DNA from 3 places in the Metabacillus sp. KJ11-3 genome. Region 2 is predicted to be linked to each of the others. Evidence: riboswitches for the same ligand, from Rfam matches in the RefSeq annotation. Region 2 holds a riboswitch; each other region holds the start of a gene.

Region 1 (7,580 bases), 2.2 Mb from region 2:
GTTTTTCAAGTGTATCAATGATCGCTGAAAGTCCACCTTTAAAAGAAACAAATTTTTTATTACTAGATGATTGGAATTTTGCTTTGTTTTTAGACATTCCACGGATAATACTTCCGTACTGATTTTTATATTCCAGTAGATAGGGAAGGGTAGAAGCCATGGTAAGTTTATTAAGTTTACCGGAATAAACACCCGAAAGAACAGGTGATATTTGATTTTCTACGATTTCATTTCCTAAAAAAGCCTCAAGAAATTCTCCGACGGAATCCTCACTTGTGAAGTGTTTGTTTTTTGTGACAAAGTCCTTTAATGCCACCATTTTTCCTTTCGGAGAGATCAAAGTACTGCTGAATAATGATTTTATGCTAGTAGGAATTCCAAAAACGGAATCTGCAGGAATTGGCTTTAGTTCATTTTTTGTATAAATATAGGAAATACCTGTTTCGTTGTATACAATATCATCTTCCATTTGTAACTCTTTAATTAGCGGCATAACACCTTCGTTTCGTGCAACAATCGAGTCCGCACCTGTTTCCATTATAAAGTCTTCATGGTGAACTGATCGAATTTTTCCACCTAATTGCTTGCTTTTCTCAACAAGAATGAGTTGTAAGTCCAGTTTTTGTTCATTTTTATATTTTTGTAAATAATACATGGCAGTAAGACCTGTAATGCCGCCACCTATAACGAGAACCGTTTTCACTAATTTCACTCCTAATGACTAGTTAACAATTATTTAGTCGTAAACATGTTATCTATTTCACATTATATATGTTATGCCCAAGTGTACACACCATTTTAGGTAATGTCGAAAAAATGAAACATATTTTTAACAATTATTTTAAGAATATTGGAGACTATAAATGGAGAAGGTATCGTTTGGAAATAAAGGTAACAAAATTTAGGAGGTAGTGAAAAATGAATAGGAAATTGGGTATATTGGTGTCTGCCAGTGTTTTAACGTTAAGTTTAATAGGTGTAAATGATGCGTTCGCGGAAAATAGTACTAAAGATGAACCCACACTTATGGATATAGGTCTTGATAAGGAAGAGTTTCATCATAAAAGACATCAAATGAATCCGGAAATCATTAAAAAACGTGCGGAAGAATTAGGGATAGAAACAAAAGGAAAAGATACAGAGGTTTTAGCTCGCGAAGTTCATGAGGCGAAAATTTTAGAAAAAGCAAAAGAGCTGGGAATTAAAACGGAAGGAAAAAAGATTGAGGAAATTGCAAAGGAAATTAGAGAATTACATATTTTAAACAAAGCAAAAGAATTAGGGATTAAAACAGATGGAAAAGAAATGAAAGAAATCGCAGATGAAATCCGAGAAACACTCATTATGAATAAGGCAAAAGAACTCAATATTGATACACAGGGTAAATCATTAGACAACATAAGTAGAGAAATATTTGAAGTCAGTGTAATGAACGCTGCAAAGGAATTAGGAATTAATACAGAAGGTAAGGAATTAAAAGAAATTGCCCGGGAAGTTATCGATAAAAAGACTCTGCAAACTGCGGAAAAGCTGGGGATTGATGTGAAAAATAAATCAACCCAGGAAATTTTAGAGGATATTTTCATTAATTACAAAGAAGAAGCCAAAAAACAAAAGCTATTTCCTTTTGATGATGAAAATCGGGATTTACACTTTATGAGACATCAAGAAAGGCATCACAAAGGAAACCATTTACATAAATAGATGGAAGGGGATGACTTTATCATATAGTCATCCTCTCCTAAATTTTGCTTTTACAAAAACTTTCATGCTGCAACTTAATCTTTCGTGTTAAAATGTTGAAAGCTTTTTATCGTGAAAGATTGGAGGAAAACAAGTGGAATCATCACCACGATTTCTACCTTATGCTGCATTAATTGTTGGGGTTATTGCTGTTTCTACATCAGCCATTTTTGTAAAGTTAGCAACTGCTCCAGCTCCTGTTATTGCTTTTTATCGGCTGTTGTTTTCAATAGTTCTTATTGCGCCGATCTTCTTCTTAAGACATTTCTCTGAAATGAAAAATCTCTCAAAAAAGGACTGGATCTATTCAACAATCGCAGGCGTATTATTAGCCTTTCATTTTATCCTATGGTTTGAATCGTTAAATTACACATCTGTGGCTAGTTCAGTTGTATTAGTGACCCTTCAGCCTTTGTTTGCATTTATCGGTACTTTTCTGTTTTTTAAAGAAAAAGTGTCCTTTGTGGCCATTATTAGTGGATTGATCGCTATAACTGGAAGTGTGATAATCAGCTGGGGAGATTTTAAAATAAGCGGTATTGCATTAATCGGAGATTTATTGGCATTAGCGGCATGTGCGATGATTACGGCATATCTTTTATTTGGGCAAGGAATACGAAAACGTCATTCTTTAACTTTATACACGTTTATTGTATATGGAATAAGCTCAATTACTCTATTATGCTATTGTCTTTTATTGCAATATCCATTAGGGCCTTATCCAAAGGAAGATTGGCTGTATTTTCTGTTATTAGCAGTTGTTGCAACTCTCTTAGGTCATTCGCTTTTTAATTGGTCTTTAAAGTGGGTAAGTACGAATACCATCTCAGTCATGATTCTCTTTGAACCGGTAGGATCTATTATTCTTGCATATTATATATTAGGAGAAAAAATGATTCTTCCGCAGGTTATAGGAGGAATGATCATTATGTTAGGCATCATTTTCTATGTGTTTGAGAGGAAAATATTAAAAGTGATGCAAAAAGAAATAAAGCCTTCCAATTAGTAAATTGGAGGCTTTATTCTGTATAGGATTGTTTTGCATCTTTGACATACAGTTCTTGTAACTCATCAATTGTTATCCCGGTTGCTTTCAAAAATCCTTTATCAAAATTATTTTCCTTTGCTGTTTCGATAACAATTGTTTTGATCATAGTTTCTCCATATTGATCAACAAGATATTTAATTCCATAATAACTCTGTAAATAAACATCATACTCCTCTAATCGATACTTTTCCCAATCTTGGTGGCTATCAAGATTTACAAATTCAACCTCTTGAAAAGGATAATATCTATGGGCTACATTATACATTCCGACGTATTCTGCAACGCCTTCATGAAACCATAAAGGAATTCTATATACATAGAGGCCTTGTTGCTTGATAAATGCTTGTAAACGATAATGTGTATATTCATGTAGAAGTGTACTTTGAAAATAAAAAGATTGAGGCATCTGATCAGCGAGGATGTTTGATTTGTCTGTAATGGCGATACCTATTATGTTGTTTGGATCATCAAAATATCCCATTGTTTCAATTAATGATGTTTTTTCATATAATTCTTGAGTTGAGGAATGAAGGATTAAATCAATTTGATTATCTTTCACCTCTCCGAAAATCGCCGTTGTAAGTTTATCAGCTTTATCAAGTGAATCTTCAATTATAGGAATTAATTCGATTTCTTCCGGATCATGATAAATATCTACATGACCATATGTAGACGTCAATTTATCTTCCTTCATCTCTTGATAATCAGCCAGCGTGACAGTTTTCTTTTGAAAAGGAATCAGATATAATTGGTATTTTTCTTCAATAGTCAGGTTTTCTCCAAGCTCTGTTGCAATCATAAGATTGATGGATAAAAAATAGATAGATAAAAAAGTCGAACTAATGGTTAGCAAAATAAACGGTAGAATACCATTTCTTTTGTTTATAAATATAAAATCTTTCTTTGGGCAAAGAATTAAATAAAGACAAAAACAAAAAAATAAAAAGGAAAGCAGCGTCATGATGATGCTGTAAGATGTAGAAATTTTTATGTTGAAAAATAAATGGATGCATACAGAAATGACAAAAAGTACACAAAAAACTAGTGAAAAATAGATTGAATTCTTTAAGACCCGGATAAATGTTTTCAATGTGACCTCCAAGATAGGTGATCTTTTATATTCTTTATACATATGAACAAGGCCCTAAAAAAATGACGGTGATTATGCATGAAAAGAGGATGGATCATAGGGTTCCGAACCCTATGATCCATCCTCTGGAATTTATTGCAAGTAAAAAATTGAACATAGATAAGCAAATACAAAACCCAAGGGGAAGCTGATAATTAAAGACAAACCGTGAACAGGTCCTTCTTCATTACTAATTCGAATAGCTTCCTTATATCCATAGGAAAAGTGAAATAAAGATAGAAATAAAGTTAGTAGAATAATAGCCAGGGATATACTCATCTTTTGTCCTCCGTTATATACATTCTAGTCTTTCTATTAATACATGCCGGAGAACGATTGAATATGATAACTTTTTAAAAAGATATAAGGGATAGATGAAATAGACAAACAAAAACCTTGGTCAAAGACCAAGGTAATGAACTATTTTCTATTTACCAATCGAGGAGCTGTTAGTAATAATAAACTAGCAACAATGGCTGAAACTATTATTGTAGGAATCATATAGGAAGCATTGTATCCGATCGAGTAGATCAAAACGGGTGTTCCTTCCGGTGCGAAAGAAGCAAAAAAGAAAACTCCTGCAATGATATGTGCAGCTGCTCTAAGGATGCCGCCTAAAATGGTTCCCAGTGTTATAAATAAAATGGCCACTTTTCGATTTTTATTAGTTAATGCATTTTGTATAGCTTTATAGAATATACCACTTGCTCCTACTAAAGTGAAAGCTAAATAATAATCGAGGAACCCTTGAACAGGGTGAACAATATACGGGTTAAAAATAGCTTGTAACAAACCTAAAATAAGTCCAGTTAATAATCCGCCTTTTAATCCCCAGCGATATGCCATAATAAATACTGGTATCATGCCTAATGAAATAGATCCACCTTGTGGTAATTTCCCGATGACCCCTGATAATAAATCCAATAAAAATGCTAAAGCCCCTAACATGGCAACTTCGATTAAAAATACTAAACGCTGATTTCTTTGCAATCCTATTCCCTCACTTTTTTATTAAACCAAAGGGAACCTTTCATTTCTGTGAATAAAATAAAAAAAGCAATGGTTGGAATGATCATAAGTAGTCCAAACATTACATTTATAGATGATCATCCACATCCCTACACTAGTATTAACTAACAGGTTCAAAGGGTTAGAATGATCGAAGTCATTCAATCTCAGCAAAAAGGCTCCCCCTGTGGTTTAAACGTATTATTTATTTTAGACATAACTATACACCATCATTAACGAATCAACAACTAAAAAATAGAATTAGAGAGATCTGAATGATTTATTGTAATTATCCAACAGGGCAGTACATATAATTCACCAGAATTGTCCACGAGGTGAATATATGGGAATTAAAAATATCTTTCAATTCAAACAACCTGCTTTTAGTAGGAATTTGAAGGTTCAGCAAAAAGAAAAGAAGTATGGGGGAATCATTCATCAATTACAACTTGTTGAATTTTGGGATAACCTAGATCCGCATGAAAGGTCTTTTATCCGAAATTGTACAAAGTGGTCATTTGGGGGAAGTATAAAAGGGGAGGATATAGATCATCCCAATAGTATGGCAATAACCAAGAGAGACGATTGTCGTTTCCTTTTAGGGAATGCTGCCTGGGCTTTTGATTCCAAAGAATATTATTTAGTAGAATCATTACTTATTGAAGTGATCCATCGCTCGAAATGTCTTTTTACTCTTCATCGAGCTTATCAAAAGCTAATACATATATATGAAGTTTCAGCAGATGAAAATAAGTGCCACTTACAAAAGTGGAAAAGTTACTGTGAGGAACATATAAAATTAGCTCCTGCATTATTTGACGAATCGATTAAAAAAGAAGAGACTCCTCCAGAAATCAGATCGTTCTATATATTGAAGAATATTTTGCTTGATATAAATGATGTTGAAGGATATAAAACAATTGTATTGTTAGAACAACAATACAATAATTGGGAACTTTATTGTTGAAGGAATGCATTAAAAATATAGATAATCATTCTTATAGGGATACAGATCGTTTTCTGTATCCTTTTTTGGTACAATCATATAATCAACTAGATGGTTCGCAGACTAAATTAGATGTTTACTATCAATTTTTCATTTAAAAATAAATAAAAATGAAAAAAGTGCTTGCAGTAATAAAAATATCGTGATATATTATTAAACGTCGCTGCTGCGGTGGTGATGAGCAAGAAAACAAACAGAAAAAACAACAATGAAAAATAAGTGTTGACAAGCTGTTTGTAAGATGTTATATTGATAAAGTCGCCTCTGAGAGAATGACAAACAAATGATCTTTGAAAACTAAACAAAACCAAGCGTGCCAACGTTAATTTCGATTAACAAAAACGTACTATATAGTACAAAACTTTCATGAGCTATATCAAACACTTTATTGGAGAGTTTGATCCTGGCTCAGGACGAACGCTGGCGGCGTGCCTAATACATGCAAGTCGAGCGAATCTGAGGGAGCTTGCTCCCAAAGATTAGCGGCGGACGGGTGAGTAACACGTGGGTAACCTGCCTGTAAGATTGGGATAACTCCGGGAAACCGGAGCTAATACCGGATAACATTTTGAACCGCATGGTTTAAAATTGAAAGACGGCTTTTAGCTGTCACTTACAGATGGACCCGCGGCGCATTAGCTAGTTGGTGAGGTAACGGCTCACCAAGGCAACGATGCGTAGCCGACCTGAGAGGGTGATCGGCCACACTGGGACTGAGACACGGCCCAGACTCCTACGGGAGGCAGCAGTAGGGAATCTTCCGCAATGGACGAAAGTCTGACGGAGCAACGCCGCGTGAACGATGAAGGCCTTCGGGTCGTAAAGTTCTGTTGTTAGGGAAGAACAAGTACCAGAGTAACTGCTGGTACCTTGACGGTACCTAACCAGAAAGCCACGGCTAACTACGTGCCAGCAGCCGCGGTAATACGTAGGTGGCAAGCGTTGTCCGGAATTATTGGGCGTAAAGCGCGCGCAGGCGGTTTCTTAAGTCTGATGTGAAAGCCCACGGCTCAACCGTGGAGGGTCATTGGAAACTGGGGAACTTGAGTGCAGAAGAGGAGAGTGGAATTCCACGTGTAGCGGTGAAATGCGTAGAGATGTGGAGGAACACCAGTGGCGAAGGCGACTCTCTGGTCTGTAACTGACGCTGAGGCGCGAAAGCGTGGGGAGCGAACAGGATTAGATACCCTGGTAGTCCACGCCGTAAACGATGAGTGCTAAGTGTTAGAGGGTTTCCGCCCTTTAGTGCTGCAGCAAACGCATTAAGCACTCCGCCTGGGGAGTACGGTCGCAAGACTGAAACTCAAAGGAATTGACGGGGGCCCGCACAAGCGGTGGAGCATGTGGTTTAATTCGAAGCAACGCGAAGAACCTTACCAGGTCTTGACATCCTTCGCTACTTCTAGAGATAGAAGGTTCCCCTTCGGGGGACGAAGTGACAGGTGGTGCATGGTTGTCGTCAGCTCGTGTCGTGAGATGTTGGGTTAAGTCCCGCAACGAGCGCAACCCTTGATCTTAGTTGCCAGCATTCAGTTGGGCACTCTAAGGTGACTGCCGGTGACAAACCGGAGGAAGGTGGGGATGACGTCAAATCATCATGCCCCTTATGACCTGGGCTACACACGTGCTACAATGGATGGTACAAA
Region 2 (7,580 bases):
GCATGAAGTTCGAGGGCCATTTCAATATCATCATTGACAATAAACGGAATCTTATTCTTCTTACAAAGCTGTCTCAAGTTTTGCCCCAGATATAAACAGTCGTTTTCTTTTAAAGCTTCATTCCCTTTTTCCCGAAATTGAAATAACGTAATTCCACCTTCAATTGCTTCAGCCAAAGTCTTTTCTGGATCAAAAACACGACAATTTGTCGATCCCATGACAAGATATAGTTTTAATGCTTCAGATACATTCATGATTATGTCTCTCCCCGCAAAAAAACTGACTCCACAAATACACGACAACTAATCGATAGATTGCCCCGCCTAATCAAGAGTCAGTTCTTTTTATTATGAACTAAATATAAGATTCTTTTTTCTGTATGCCCAATGATTGGTTGGACCGTGTCCTCCACCAATTCCTAATTGGTCATCGATTGCTGCTTGTATGAATTCCTTCGCTGTACCTACGGCTTCATGCACGGTTTTTCCTTTGCTTAGTTCAGCCGTAATGGCTGCGGCAAATGTACAGCCAGTTCCATGAGTATGCTTTGTTTCTCTTCGTATACCCTCAAATGATTCAAAGCTGTTTCCATCATATAAAAGGTCAATCACAACTTCTCCTGTTATATCATGGCCTCCCTTAATCATGACGAACTTGGCACCAAGATTGAACAACTTTTTAGCCGCTTCTTTTTTATCCTCAATCGTTTGAATTTCCATTCCTGTTAAAACCTCTGCTTCAGGGATATTTGGAGTGATCACTTTAGCCAGAGGTACTAATGTTGTCAGCAATGCACTGACTGCTTCTATTTGCAAAAGCGACTGTCCGCCTTTGGCAATCATAACCGGATCAACTACTATATTCTCCCACTCATAATACTGGATGCGATCAGCAACTAGCTGAATCATTTCAGCATTAAAAAGCATACCTGTTTTAATTGCAGCCGGCTTCAAATCAGTAGCAACCGAATCAATTTGATTCTTTAACGCATCAAGACTAAGCGGATACACCCCTTGTACTCCTAATGTATTTTGGGCCGTTACCGCAGTAATAGCTGACATACCAAACACACCTAGCTCCTGAAAGGTTTTTAGATCCGCTTGAATACCAGCTCCTCCTCCAGAGTCAGATCCGGCAATTGTAAGCGCTCGAGACACTGTCATGTTTCTCCCTCTCCCTACTACCCAACGTAGCGGTGATAAATCTTCTTCGCTTCCGATATATCCTTTGTTCCGTGAATTAAGGCACGCCCATCTTTAAACAGAACGATTCTATGCTCCCCAAATGTAAATGACATTAAAAACGGATTTTCTAAAAATGCATCTGCAAGCGGCTTTACACGTTCAGCCACTTGTGCAAATGAAAACTGTTTTGTCTCACTTGGTCTGATTTGTACGGTATCTCTTCCACATAGAACGGCAGCCTTTGTTTCCATTTCAGCTGTTAAGTAAGGATATACTGGATTTGTTCCACATGTCGGGCAAGCATTATTTTTTAGACGGTCCATGTTGATTGATGAATATTGATTTTTCCATAAGTCAAAGGAAACAAGCTTACCACGTCTATTTTCTTCATCTCCCACAAGAAGTTTTAGCGCTTCTGATGTTTGATGTGAAGCCACCATACTTACGATTGGTGAAATAACCCCCACCGTATCACATGTCATTCCATCAAACGGGATATGTTTTAATAAGCAGTGCAAGCAAGGTGTTTCATGTGGAATAATGGTAAAAGTTAATCCATAGCTTCCGACACATCCACCATAAATCCATGGAATCTCATGTTTTAATGCCACATCATTTATCAGTAATCTTGTTTCAAAGTTATCGGTCGCATCAATGATTAGATCGACACCTTCTGCAAGTTCTTCAATATTGGCTGATGTTACATCTTCAACATATGAATGAACTTCTACTTCTGAATTTATTTTTTTCAGATGAAGCTTTGCCGCAACAGCTTTAGGGATGCGATTCTGTGCATCCTCTTCTATATAAAGCTGTTGACGCTGCAAATTGCTCCATTCTACATAATCACGGTCGACGATTGTAAGTTTTCCTATCCCGGCGCGGGCAATCATCTCGGCATTTGCGGTACCCAATGCACCTGCACCAACTACCAGGATATGTTTCTTCCGTATTTGCTCTTGACCTTTTTCTCCGATTGGAGAGAATAGTATTTGTCTAGAATAGCGTTCCATTAAGTCGTAATCATTCCTTCTGTTGGACTACTTGCGATGGCATAGTCTTTTTTAGCTATTCTACCAGCTTCATACCCTAATCTGCCAGCTTCAATAGCCAGCTTCATCGCTACAGCCATTTTCACAGGATCTTTTGCAGCAGAAACAGCTGTATTTAAAAGGACTCCATCAGCACCAAGCTCCATTGCCAATGCAGCATCTGCAGGAGAGCCGATTCCGGCATCAATGATAACAGGCACGTTTGATTGCTCAATAATAAATGATAGATTAAGAGGATTTAATAATCCTTGACCTGAGCCAATCGGTGAAGCACCAGGCATAATTGCATGAACACCTAATTCTTCTAACCTTCTTGCCAGAACCACATCATCTGATGTATACGGTAAAACAATAAATCCTTCTTCTAACAGCATTTCGCTCGCTTTTAATGTCTCAACAGGATCTGGAAGCAATGAACGGTCACAGCCGATCACCTCTACTTTAATCATGTCACATAATCCTGATGCTTTTGCAAGCTTCGCAATTCTCACTGCCTCTTCAGCCGTTTTTGCACCCGCCGTATTTGGCAACAGTGTATAGTTTGATACATCTAACTGTTCTAGGAAATTCGGCTGAGATTCTTCGAAAATATTCATACGACGAACCGCAAACGTCAAAATCTCCGCTTCTGACTGAGCAACAGCTTCCTTTTGAATTTCAAATGACGGGTATTTTCCTGTCCCCAATAATAATCTTGATTGAAATACTTTATCAGCAATTTTTAACATGTCAATCATCCTCCTCCTACAAAATGAACTAATTCAATTTCATCCCCATGTTGAATGGTTGTTGAATCATATTGATCCTTTACGACAATTTCCCGATTATGTTCTACGATAACCAGACGGTTTTCCAACTGATAAAAAGCTAATAACTGCTGAACTGTCTTAACATCTTCCTTCAGATCAACCAACTCTCCATTAAGCTTTATGCTCATACGATCACCTCATTAGACTGTGCTAAATTTCTCGTTACAGAGAATGCTCTCACATAGTTTTCATCTATCTTTTTCTTTAAAATAAAATCCCTTATCATCGTTCCTGTTTTAGGAGCAAGCAGGATTCCGTTTCGGTAATGTCCTGTTGCAAATAGAATATTATCATCTTCAGGATGCACCCCAATATAAGGTTTTCCATCCTCTGACTGTGGTCTTAACCCTGCCCAGGTACTTATAAGTTGTGCAGAAGATATCCCAGGCACAAGCGGGGAGACCTTTTCAATTAACGCATGAATTCCTCCTAAAGATGGTGTCGTACTCCAGTCATCCTCTACCATCGTGGCACCAACGACAAATCTTCCATCACCTTTGGGAACAATATAGCAATGATCATAAAAAATGGTCTTTTCCAAATGCAATGTATTACTTTTTACTGCCAAGCATTCTCCTTTAACAGGCTTCATCCCATTTGGTAACCCTAACTGTTTAAAGAAGTAACCGCTCCAAACGCCATTCGCTATAACTACTTTATTACAAGTAAAATCTCCTTGTGGTGTACTGAGTAGATAGTCATTGACCGATGCTTTTTTTATGGACTGAACGGGAGCATTCTCGATAAAAGTTGCACCAAGTAAACTAGCTGATTTTGTAAATGCCTCACAAACATGTTTTGGTGAAACATGACCATCCTCAGGGATATGAAGTGCTCCTTCAATTTCACTTGAAACAGAAGGTTCGTGATTTAAAACTGTTTCCCTTGTGTGCCATTCAAGTGTTTCATGATGTTGTACCGCGTTTTTTAAAGCTATGGCTTCTTCTTGAGATAAAGCTACTTTATACATTCCTTTATCAACTAGTTGTATATGAATCTGTGAAAAATGAGAAAGTTCATCTTGTAATAGATGATATTGTCGTTGACTTTCCTTCGCAAACTGGAAAAAAGCATCATTCTGTTCAAGTTCAGAATTCGCTCCAAGCATTCCTGCTGCAGCACTTGTCGCACCAGATCCCCCTTTATGACGATCCAACACAAGGACAGAGATACCTTCTTTTGCCAATTGATAGGCAATCGATTGACCAATGATTCCTCCACCAACAATTCCTACATCATAGTGCTTGCTCATTGTATCTCTCCTCTACTACCTTTTTTAATTTCATCAATGCACTCTTGGGGTCTATGCTCTCCATGACATAAGACATAACCGCTACACCATGTACATTTGTTTGGTTTAGTTGATCAATTGTTTCAGGAGTAATTCCTCCTATTGCGATAACCGGTATTGTGACGTTTTTACAAATGTCCTTTAACTGCTCGACACCCCGAGGCAAAAGATCAACTTTACACGTTGTTTCAAAAATATGACCATATAATAAATAATCTGCGCCTTCATTCTCACATTGAATCGCTTCCTCTAAAGAATGAATCGATCGGCCGATTCTAAATGAAGGGCTGTATTTTATTACTTCTTGAATCGAAAAGCCATGACTTGGTAAATGAAGATTAGGTATGTTATGTAAAACAGCCACATCCATTCGATCATTTATGACGAGCTTTTCCTTTGGTACACCTATGTCCACTAACACAGATAAGAGCTCCATTATGTCTGAAGCTGATTTTGTTTTTTCTCGAATATGGATATAATCAACTTCAGTGTGAATGATTGACAATCTAGATATCAGTTCATCTATGGATTGCTTACCATCTGTTATGACATGGAATTCCATTACGATCACCTAGTTCTTTTATGGCAAATAAAAAAACCACTTTTCCATAGAAAAGTGGTTTTACATACATTTATATATCATGCTGTAATCCACTTCCCTACGCTGGTATGAACCAGATCAGGTTATAAGGGTCTTAAAGAATCACTTTAATCTCAGCCCATTGTATAGGGCTCCCCTAGCGGTTGATTGCCAATATTTATTTGTTAATTACTATTATCATACCAAATGTGTGCAAACTTTCAAGAAATTATTTTTTTATCATCCTTGTTTTCGGTAAACTTTGTACTATTCACTTATTATCGTGTGATTGATTGAAGCTCCAGGATACTCGCTTTCCGTGGGGCGTGCGGTGAGCTTCCTCGGCGCACACGCCTGTGGGATCTCACCTGCCACGCTATTCCCACTGGAGTCTCGTACCTTCCGCTTCAATCAACCTAATTAGTTTTGTTATAGAATCATGAAAAGTAATTTTTTATATATAAGAATCAGACTAACTCCAACTCCTGTTTCAGTTCATTTACATATTCTCTTGAGCCTGTGACGATGAGGCGGTCACCGAGTTTAAGGTCTGTATCACCGTGAGGTACAATGGAATCTTTTCCTCTGAAAATTCTTACGAAAATGATATCACCTGTAAACGGAAAGTTGCGTAATAAAATATCATCGTATTTTGGATTGTTTAAATTGATTTGGTAAAGAGTAGTTTCTTGGTTTGTTAAAATTCTCATCACACTTGGTGCTTCAATTAAAGCACGCAGTACTGTATTCGTAGATAGTAGTGTTGAGAAGATGTCGATTTCTTCATCTTTTAATTTACTTGCTAAATCTGGTGAACCAACACTCGCAATTACCCGATTAACTTGTTCTTCTTTTGCATACAGGGCAATCGCAGCATTTTTTTGTTCATCTCCAGTTGCCACAACGATCATATCAACATCAAATGCATTCTGTTCTTTTAAAGCATCAACCTGAAACTCACTAATTTCTTTAATTTCGAATAATGATTCAGCTATTTGCTTATCAATCTTGTCTTGTTGAATATGATAAACCGTTGTTTCATAAAGATCTGGATTTAATTCCCTTGTAACAGGTAATGTCATTTGGTTTGCACCAATAAATGCAACTTTAATTTTTGTAGGCTCTGCTTCCGTTTTAGGGAACAGCTTTTTAAAGAATATTGGTGTCACAATACTCGTAATAACAGCAACTAAAATCAAGGCTCCTGACATTTGAGAAGTAATGATTTCCATCCTTTCCCCGATTGTCGCTGCTGCAATAACTAATGATAAGGTTGATGTTAACAAGAACCCTGAAGCTAAAGTGGTTTTCATGTCATACCATTTCTTCAAATACAACACGGGTACAATTTTAGAAATGAGTAAAGCGATAAACAATAATGGGATCAAAATGAAAATTTTAGGGTCTTGGAATAATGCCCATATATCTAAATCAACCCCAACCATTACAAAGAAAATCGGAATAAGGAAACCATATCCAAACGAATCAAGTTTTTGAACCATTTCTTTGTTAGGAGATAGGAGTGATACTAATACCCCCGCTAAAAAGGCTCCAAGAATATTTTCTGCCCCTATAGTCTCTGAGATTGCCACTAATAAAATGATTAAAGTAAAAACAGCACGAGTCCCAATTTGAATGGTTCCCTTTGACATTGTTTCAATGAACGACCGATTCATAAACGTTTTTCCTAAGAAGTAGAGCGCAACACCTGCTCCAAACAGAATGAGTAGCAGCCATGTATTGCTTTCTCCTCCTCCATATATAGAGGCAAAAACAGCAAGTAAAATCATCGTTACTAAATCAGCAATAACAGCGACCAGCAAAATAATTTGACCGATGTTGGATTTCATAATGCCGGCATCCTTTAAAGTAGGAACAACAACACCAAGCGAAATGGTTGAAATGATCAATGTCATGAGGAAGGCATTGTCCATTAAACCGATCCATACAAATATGTAAGAAAGTAATAATGATAGGGCAAATATCCCCACAAAAATAACTGTTGAAACTAAGAATGTATTTGGAGCATTTTTCCCTGAAGGAAGCTTTTCTTTCTTCTTCCCTCCCGCAAATGCTGTAAAGTCGATTTCAAGTCCACTAAGAAACATAAGGAAAATAAAGCCAAGCATTGACAATGTCTCCAACCACATATCCTCGTGAACAATATTGAATCCGCTTTTTCCAATAAATAACCCGATGATAATCTCAGCTACCACAACAGGCATAAAATTCAATTTTAAACGGTGGAGTAAAATTGGGGTTAAAAAGGCTGCGAGTATAACAATAACTAATGAAGTTACAGAAGCTCCGTGCATCCTATCCCTCCTTTTTATTTTTTTCAGTATTGAAATGGTTGAATGCAGAAATGAAGATACCCGTATGTCACTGCATTCAACCTCATCATTTTTCTCTTTAGATAATTCTAGTTCCTATCATATACAAATTTAATTTTTAATTGTATTAATATGCTTGCTTGTTGTTAAATCAAATATTGCATAAACAATGTTGCCATTCCAAAATAAATTAAAATGCTAATAATATCATTAATCGTTGTAATAAAAGGTCCTGATGCAACAGCAGGGTCAACCTTTAGTTTGTGCATAATTAGCGGAATGAATGCTCCTGAAATGGTCGCAACTGTTAATGTAGCCAAAATAGACAAAC
Region 3 (7,580 bases), 750 kb from region 2:
AAGGTGTTCAAGTAATGTTGTGAGTATTTCTTCCAATTAGTTAGTGTAAGCGTTGCCATTTATCCGTATATTCTTTTAAAAGCGTCTCAGACGTCTCTAACGCTTCTCATCCCCTTATATCAAGATTAGATTTTTTAAATTTTCATACAATTGTCTAGTTGCCGGGTTGTTTGGATACAATGATTTGTACTTTTTAAGAAATTTTTAACTTGGACTGTTGTTTATCTCATTTTTCCATTAATTAAACCAATTTGGGTTTTTATACCGATAACTTTAACCACTTAAAAACTACTATCTTCTATTAAATCATTTGAAAACCTTTCATTTTTTCGTTAACTATTATACAATTCCTAGTATGTACCTATGTCTTGAATGTTTCGTAGGATTGAAAGGAGTTTTTCAAGTTGAAAAAATTTTTACTAGCACTATTCGTCGGAATCCTTTCTTTATCACTTGCTGCTTGCAACAATGATGAAGATAAAGCAAAGGAAAAGGAAAAGGAAACAGAAGAAAAAGCTACCGGAGAAGAAGAAGCAGCTGTTGATCCTAAGGAGATGCAAAAAAAGCTTGATGCACAAAAGGTAGAAGAAGATACAGTTGTTGCAATTGTAAATGGCAAAGAAATTAAAGGTAATGAATATAACGACGCTTTAAGTATGTCACAAATGCAATTTACTAGTATGGGACAAGACCCGACAACTGAAGAACTGGCAACACAATTAAGAGACTATACACTTGAAAGCCTTGTAGGACAAACTCTTATTATGCAGGAAATTGAGAAAAAAGGTTACGAAGCGAAAGAAGAAGATATTAATAAACAGCTGGATACTTTAAAGGCTAAATATGAAAATGATGATGCCTTTAATGAAGCATTAAAGGCAAATAACCTTACTCTAGATGAACTTAAATCTCAAATTGCCGACACAGTAAAGTATGATCAATATGTCAAGAACGACTTAAAGGTAGAAGAAGTAACTGATAAAGAAGTAAAAGAATATTATGACAAAATGACAAGTTCCGGGGAAGAATCAGCAGAAACTCCAAAGTACGAAGATGTTAAGGATACATTAAAAACTAACCTTGAAGGTCAAAAAACACAAGAAAAACTTGCAGCAAAAGTAGAGGAGCTTCGTGAAACAGCGAAGATTGAGTTAAAAATATAAACAATGAATCAAAAAACGGTTGTTCAAATTGAACAACCGTTTTTTGATATACATGTTAAAGTTCACTTGAATAAAATGTTCAAAATTGCACACACTAACATTAGGACTTGTAGCTCAATGTGTAGAGCGGTCAACAGTTACACCGTTAACTTGTTGTACATTTTGTGGGTTCAAATCCCACCAAGTCCTTCTATTCCTCTTTTGCGATATTCACAAAGATATCCTCTATAATAGGTTCTTTTTCAATTAATCCTGCATCCTTTAACCATTTAATCGTTTTTTCCCATTGTTGTTGATTCTGACTACCAAATCCTTCTTCTGATTTCATCAGAGGTAATAAGATATCTAAGCTCTGATCTTCAACATCTTTTACAAGCGGAAAATTCGACTCATCTTGGTTTTTTAATAATATCTGTAAGGCTTCATCTGGATTTTCTGCAGTAAATTGATATCCTTTCGTTGCAGCTCTCCAAAAAGCCTCGATTGATTCCTGCTCTTTTTCCCATGTTTGATCACTTGTTACCGCTACAAGCTCATAGTAGTTTGGGACTCCAAACTCGGTGGGATTGATGTTACGCGTTTTATAACCTTCATGAGCTAGCACTGGTACCTCATGATTAATATATGCACCAATGACAGCATCTACTTTTTTACTGACAATAGAAGAGCCTAGCTCAAAGCCGACATCAATCATTTCAACATTTTCAGGGTTTCCTCCATCTGCTTTTACCATTGAATTTATTAGAGATTCATTTAGAGGAATTCCCGGAAATCCCACAGTTTTCCCTTCTAAATCCTTCGGAGATTGTATCTTGCTATCTTCCAAAAAAATGACACGATTTAAGGGTGATCGAACAATTGCACCTACTGATTTAATCTTAATATCTTGATTTGCACGAGCAATGATCACATCTGGTTGATAGGAAATACCTAAAGTGATTTTTCCTGCAGCAGCTAAATTAATAGGGTCTGTAGGGTTAGCCGGGAATTGAATATCTACATTCAGTCCTTCTTCTTCAAAGTATCCTTTTTCTTTAGCAATGTATAAAAAGCTATGAACAGCATTAGGATACCAATCAAGCATAATACTAACATCCTTTAATTCTTCTTTCCCTGCTTCTCCACCCGTATCAGTTGTACTTGTTTTGTTGGAACATGCGGATAAAATAACTAAAGATAAACCTATGAACAATACGAAAGCTTTTTTCAATCTGTTTTCCTCCATTTAAACATCTTTTTTTCTATGAGTGTTACAATAAGAAATAATCCAATTCCTACTAATGAGAGAATGACAATTGGAGCAAAAACACCAGCTCCATCAAATTGAGTCATCATTCTTCTACTAAAATAACCTAAACCCGCTTGAGCCCCAATCCATTCGCCAATAGCAGCACCTATAACACTTAATGTAACAGCGACCTTTAACCCTGATAAAAAATACGGCGCACACCCGGGAATCTGAAGCTTAAAGAAAATATCTTTTTTACTCGCTCCCATTGTCAATAGCATTTCTTTATATTCCTTGCTTGTTGCTTTAAGACCATCATATGTATTTACCGTTATAGGGAAAAACGTAATAAGAACAGTCACAATAACTTTACTCCAAATCGAGTAGCCAAACCAAAGAACAAATATGGGGGCAAGTGCAATAATTGGTATGGTTTGAGATGAAATAATCAAAGGATATAATGTTTTTTCAACCGTACTACTTACACTCATCCAAATTGCCAGGCCTACTCCAAAGAAAATCGATAAACTTAACCCGATGATGATAATTAGAAAGGTAGCAGGTAAATGTTCTAAAAATAACGGTTCTTTTATGTCCCAAATTTTCATCATTACATCTGTTGGCGTAGGAAGGATAAACCCCATATTCAGCAATTCTGCACCTATTTCCCAGACGACTAATAACAGGACGATAAGACTAAATGAGGCACCATATTTATGTATCCATTTCATAGTTTCTGCCTCGTTCGCAACTCATCCAATAGTTCATCTTTTAATTGGAGAATATCTGGTTGATTCAAGTCTTTTATATTTCTGGGTCGAAGTAACGGAATCTTGATTTCTTTTAAATTCGTTGTAGGTGATTCAGAAAACACAAAAATACGATCTGATAAAAATAATGCTTCATTCACATCATGAGTAATAAACAAAATCGTTTCGTTCCGCTTTTGCCATTGAGCTAATAACCATTCCTGAAGTGATAATTTTGTAATTGCATCTAATGCACTGAAAGGCTCATCAAGTAATAGAATGTTAGACCCGCTTAATATTGTTCTTAAAAAAGATACACGTTGCCTCATTCCCCCTGATAAATCACTTGGAAAATGATTTTCCACTCCTTTAAGACCAAATTCATCTAATAGCATGATCACTTTTTGATATGCCTCCCGCTTTTTCAGCCCTTTAATCTCAAGTGGGAGTGCTGCATTTTCTACAATTGTCCGCCAAGGTAAGAGTAAGTCTTGCTGAGGCATGTACCCTACCTGTCCCAGTCTATTGATAACAAGCTGATTTCGCAGGAAAATCTCACCTTCACTTGGTTGTTCCAATCCTGTGATTAATTTAAATAATGTACTTTTTCCAGACCCGCTTGGCCCAAGAAAACTGATAAATTCCCCCTCATATAGTTCCAGATTCAAGTTTTTAAGAATTGGCTTTTGCAAGTCATCCTTTTCGTAGTGAAAACTAATATTATGAAATTGTAGTATTTTATTAGTCATTAATCGGCCACATCTCTTCATGGTAAGCCATATCCCAAAACATATATTCAAAGCGAGTAGTATTCAGAAAAATTTCTTCTAATTTACATAACTCTGCTTCTGGTTTCCCTTCTGCACATTCATCCATTAAATCAATGCACCAAGTGGCAAGCTGACCAAATTCGACTGAAGCATACATTGTAATCCACTCACCGTAAAATTCTTGGTCACATGCTTCCTTCTTTTTTGCTAAATCCTTACCTATCTCCCAGTAGCTCCACATGCATGGAAGCAAAGCAGCAACTAACTCAGCAAGTGTTCCGTTTTGACTTACATGTAACATATAATGCGTATAGGCGAGAGTTGTTGGAGAAGGTTTTGCTTCTTCTAGTTCTTGAGTTGTAATGCCAAATTTTTCCGCATATTGTCTATGAAGTTCCATCTCATCATTTAATGTGGAATGTAACAATTCAGCAAAACGTGCCATTGTCTTCACATCTGTAGCTTTAACTGCACCTAATGCAAATACCTTCGCATATTCAATTAAATACAAATAATCCTGAATCATATAAAATCGAAACTTTTCTTTTGCAAGTGTTCCATCTCCCATCCCTTGAACAAAAGGATGAGCATGATTTTGTTCCCAAATAGGCTTCACTTTATCATAAAGTCTTTGACTAAATTTCATTTAGGACATCCCCTTCTCTTTTTTATCTGTATGGCTCCATTCATAAATAAACAATAAAATCGATTTTGTGAATTCAACTAATTCATCTATAGACAATTGTTCGTTTACAGAATGAGCATGATGCAATTTTCCCGGTCCATATATTACTGTCGGGATTCCCGCCTCTGCCAACCATCCCCCATCTGTTACCGTTGGAGAAACATCTACAATCACTGATTTTTGCAAGACTGATTCATGTGTGGAACCTAATAGCTTTACAGCAGGATGGGTTGGATCTACTTCTAATGAAGGGAAAATCTCTCCTCTATCTATAATCATTGATTTGCCACCCCATTCGAAGTGCGGTGGATGATCTCTAAGCCACGGATCAGACTTTGCAACATGCAGAATATGCTCTTCAATTTCCTGAATAATCTTTTGATGTGATTCGTTCGGATAATAGTGAACCGTGATCCATAAGCGACATTCGTCAGCGATAAACGCAGCATGTCGTCCCCCTTCAATTACTGCCGGATTAATCGTATTAGTGCCCGGTAAAAAGCCAGGATAGCTTTTTGTCACAGCCCAATGACGCTCGAGCTCCTGAAGTCCTTGAATAATCTTGGTCATTTTTTCAATTGCACTTGCTGCAAAAAGATTTCCACCTGCATGAATCATTTGACGTCTTGTCGCATCATGATAAGTTTGTGAGCTTTTGATTGTAATCCATCCGGTAATGACCCCTCCTTGACCTTGAATATGTAAATCACTTGTATCTACAACAACTGCGAAATCAGCTGTATAACCTCTATTGCAACATTCTAAAGTCCCAGCCTCTCCTACTTCTTCTCCTATGACAGATTGAAAAATGAGATCACCGGGAAGTTCAATTCCTTCCTCTTGTAATAATTGAATAGCAAACAATGCGCCCGCTAATCCACCTTTCATGTCTGCCGCACCACGACCAACAATCATCCCATCCTTTACAATTGGAATAAAGGGATTTGTTTCCCATTGCTCATCTTCATGTACTTCAGCTACATCAATATGTCCATTAATAATTAAGCTTTTATAAGAAGCAGACTGAGTGCCTTTTTTAATACCAACAACGTTTGGATCATTTGGATATACATCCCACATATCAATTGAAAAACCTTTTTGCTTTAAAAAATCCGCAATGAACAGTTGTGCTTCCTCTGTATTTCGAGCCGGCGGTGCCGGGGTTTTAAATTCAATTAATTTTTGTACGAAAGAAACCAACTCATCTTTACGATCATGGACACTTTCAACTAATTGAGTAATCGATTTCGCCAAGCAAACTCTCCTCCTTTTTCCAAATAAAAAACCACTTCTACTTGAGAAGTGGTTTGAATGGCATAAAATAATGGTATAAAACTATAGCAATCAAGGCTATAAATCTACCAAATATGTAATCAAACACCGCTTCCCTCCGCTAGTATTATCTAGATCAGGTAATAAGGGTCAAGGCATTTGCCTCTCTCAGCTTTAACAGCTCCCCTAGTGGTGAATCTATTGATATAAAATTAGTTGATTCTCATTATTTTTAACATAATCTTTCCTTTTTGGCAATGTTATATTGTTATGGTGTAGCTGAAAAATGATTTTTTACATCTTGTTTTTGATCTAATATGTGAAACAAAAAACCAAATAAGGAGGCTAAAATTTGTTGGAATAACATCCCCAGTACAACGGGTACCGCAACAGCTGCAGGAAAATACTGAACAGCAATGACTGCACCGGCACTAATGTTGCGCATACCGCCTGTAAACAACATGACAACCTGTGTCTCCCTGTCTCTTTTAAGAAAAATTCCTAATCCCCACGCAATAACATACCCTAAGCATGCCAGAAAAAACACCGTTAACGCGATTAACATTAATTTAACACTAAATTCTTTTATATAAGGAGAGATAACAGCTCCGTTAATCATAACGACAGTGGCAAGAGCAAGCTTTGAAAACGGTGCTAATGTTTTGCCAGCCTTTACACTTTTCCCTTTCGTAAGATGATTTGTCAACATACCTAAAAGCGAAGGAATAACAACCATAAAGAATAATCCATACATAATATCCATGACATTAATTTGTACATTTTGACCAACAAAAAGAGATAGTGTAAATGGCACTAAAAAAGGTGACAGCATGGTATCAAATAAAATTATGGATAAAGCAAGTCCAATATTCCCTTTATAAATCGTTACCCATATAAAGCTTGTAATTCCTGTTGGAATGACAGAAGCTAAGACAAAACCGGTAATTGTTAAATGATCATTTGGATAAAAACTTTGGCCGACTAACCAAGCAATTAAAGGCATAATTAAATGCAATAACAAAATAATCACAAATAATGGGAGGGGTTTTTTAATGACTCCTTTAAGGGATGAAAAATTTGACCCGAGACTGCCTGTTAACGTCATAAAGGCAAATAACCATGGAATGAGAAATGTGAAAGCTAACAGCTTATCTGCAAGTAACACACCTGTTACTACACTGATTGGTGTAATGACTGGCATCCACTTTTCAAGCTGTCGATTTATTTTATATAGCATAATGCATTCTCCTATTCGGAAAAATATCATGATGAAAAACTATGTATATGCAATTGTACCAGAAAGTAGAGGTCATTTGTGTTTTCAAATGAATATCATCTGCAAAATGTAAAAAGTTTCTATATTTTTCCTCCCTTAAATTGCGATGATTTACGAAATTTTACGCAAAATAACCGTAATGAATGCTTGCGATGGAGTTGAAGGAAGTTGAAAAAAACCTTAGTTATTTGCTTATTTCTTTTATCCCTAACTTATAAACATACATATGGAATAGCAGGCGATAAAGCATCTGTTCATCCCATTAGCTTTGAACCGGAACTACCTAATTGGGAAGAAGTGAAGAAAGTGATTCCCCGTCAATCTACGTTCACAGTAATTGATGTGGATACCGGAAAGAAATTTGATGTTCAAAGAAGAGCGGGAAGCGGTCATGCCGATGTACAACCTTTAACAAAAGAAGATACCGTTATTATGAA

The links. A riboswitch is a leader RNA that binds a small molecule or an ion and turns the genes downstream of it on or off. The one in region 2 is predicted to bind thiamine pyrophosphate.
Region 1: linked by a shared signal. The riboswitch ahead of thiT (energy-coupled thiamine transporter ThiT) and the one ahead of tenI (thiazole tautomerase TenI) in region 2 are both predicted to bind thiamine pyrophosphate.
Region 3: linked by a shared signal. The riboswitch ahead of AC0L8O_RS14540 (acetylornithine deacetylase) and the one ahead of tenI (thiazole tautomerase TenI) in region 2 are both predicted to bind thiamine pyrophosphate.

Annotation. Positions count from the first base shown of each region.
Region 1 covers NZ_CM147865.1:670,815-678,394, forward strand. The annotation lists gene AC0L8O_RS03440 (protoporphyrinogen oxidase) at 1-703, opposite strand, end outside; gene AC0L8O_RS03445 (hypothetical protein) at 919-1,704, shown strand; gene AC0L8O_RS03450 (DMT family transporter) at 1,838-2,749, shown strand; gene AC0L8O_RS03455 (gluzincin family metallopeptidase) at 2,763-3,881, opposite strand; gene thiT (energy-coupled thiamine transporter ThiT) at 4,341-4,910, opposite strand; TPP riboswitch at 5,019-5,124, opposite strand; gene AC0L8O_RS03465 (hypothetical protein) at 5,272-5,895, shown strand; rRNA gene AC0L8O_RS03470 (16S ribosomal RNA) at 6,320-7,580, shown strand, end outside.
Region 2 covers NZ_CM147865.1:3,607,975-3,615,554, forward strand. The annotation lists gene thiE (thiamine phosphate synthase) at 1-254, opposite strand, end outside; gene thiD (bifunctional hydroxymethylpyrimidine kinase/phosphomethylpyrimidine kinase) at 348-1,163, opposite strand; gene AC0L8O_RS17955 (thiazole biosynthesis adenylyltransferase ThiF) at 1,181-2,197, opposite strand; gene AC0L8O_RS17960 (thiazole synthase) at 2,197-2,970, opposite strand; gene thiS (sulfur carrier protein ThiS) at 2,970-3,173, opposite strand; gene thiO (glycine oxidase ThiO) at 3,170-4,297, opposite strand; gene tenI (thiazole tautomerase TenI) at 4,281-4,898, opposite strand; TPP riboswitch at 4,976-5,085, opposite strand; gene AC0L8O_RS17980 (monovalent cation:proton antiporter family protein) at 5,384-7,231, opposite strand; gene mgtE (magnesium transporter) at 7,396-7,580, opposite strand, start outside.
Region 3 covers NZ_CM147865.1:2,853,602-2,861,181, forward strand. The annotation lists gene AC0L8O_RS14510 (SurA N-terminal domain-containing protein) at 405-1,163, shown strand; tRNA gene AC0L8O_RS14515 (tRNA-OTHER) at 1,267-1,352, shown strand; gene AC0L8O_RS14520 (ABC transporter substrate-binding protein) at 1,354-2,388, opposite strand; gene AC0L8O_RS14525 (ABC transporter permease) at 2,370-3,122, opposite strand; gene AC0L8O_RS14530 (ABC transporter ATP-binding protein) at 3,119-3,889, opposite strand; gene tenA (thiaminase II) at 3,882-4,556, opposite strand; gene AC0L8O_RS14540 (acetylornithine deacetylase) at 4,557-5,849, opposite strand; TPP riboswitch at 5,964-6,065, opposite strand; gene AC0L8O_RS14545 (bile acid:sodium symporter family protein) at 6,136-7,104, opposite strand; gene AC0L8O_RS14550 (hypothetical protein) at 7,312-7,580, shown strand, end outside.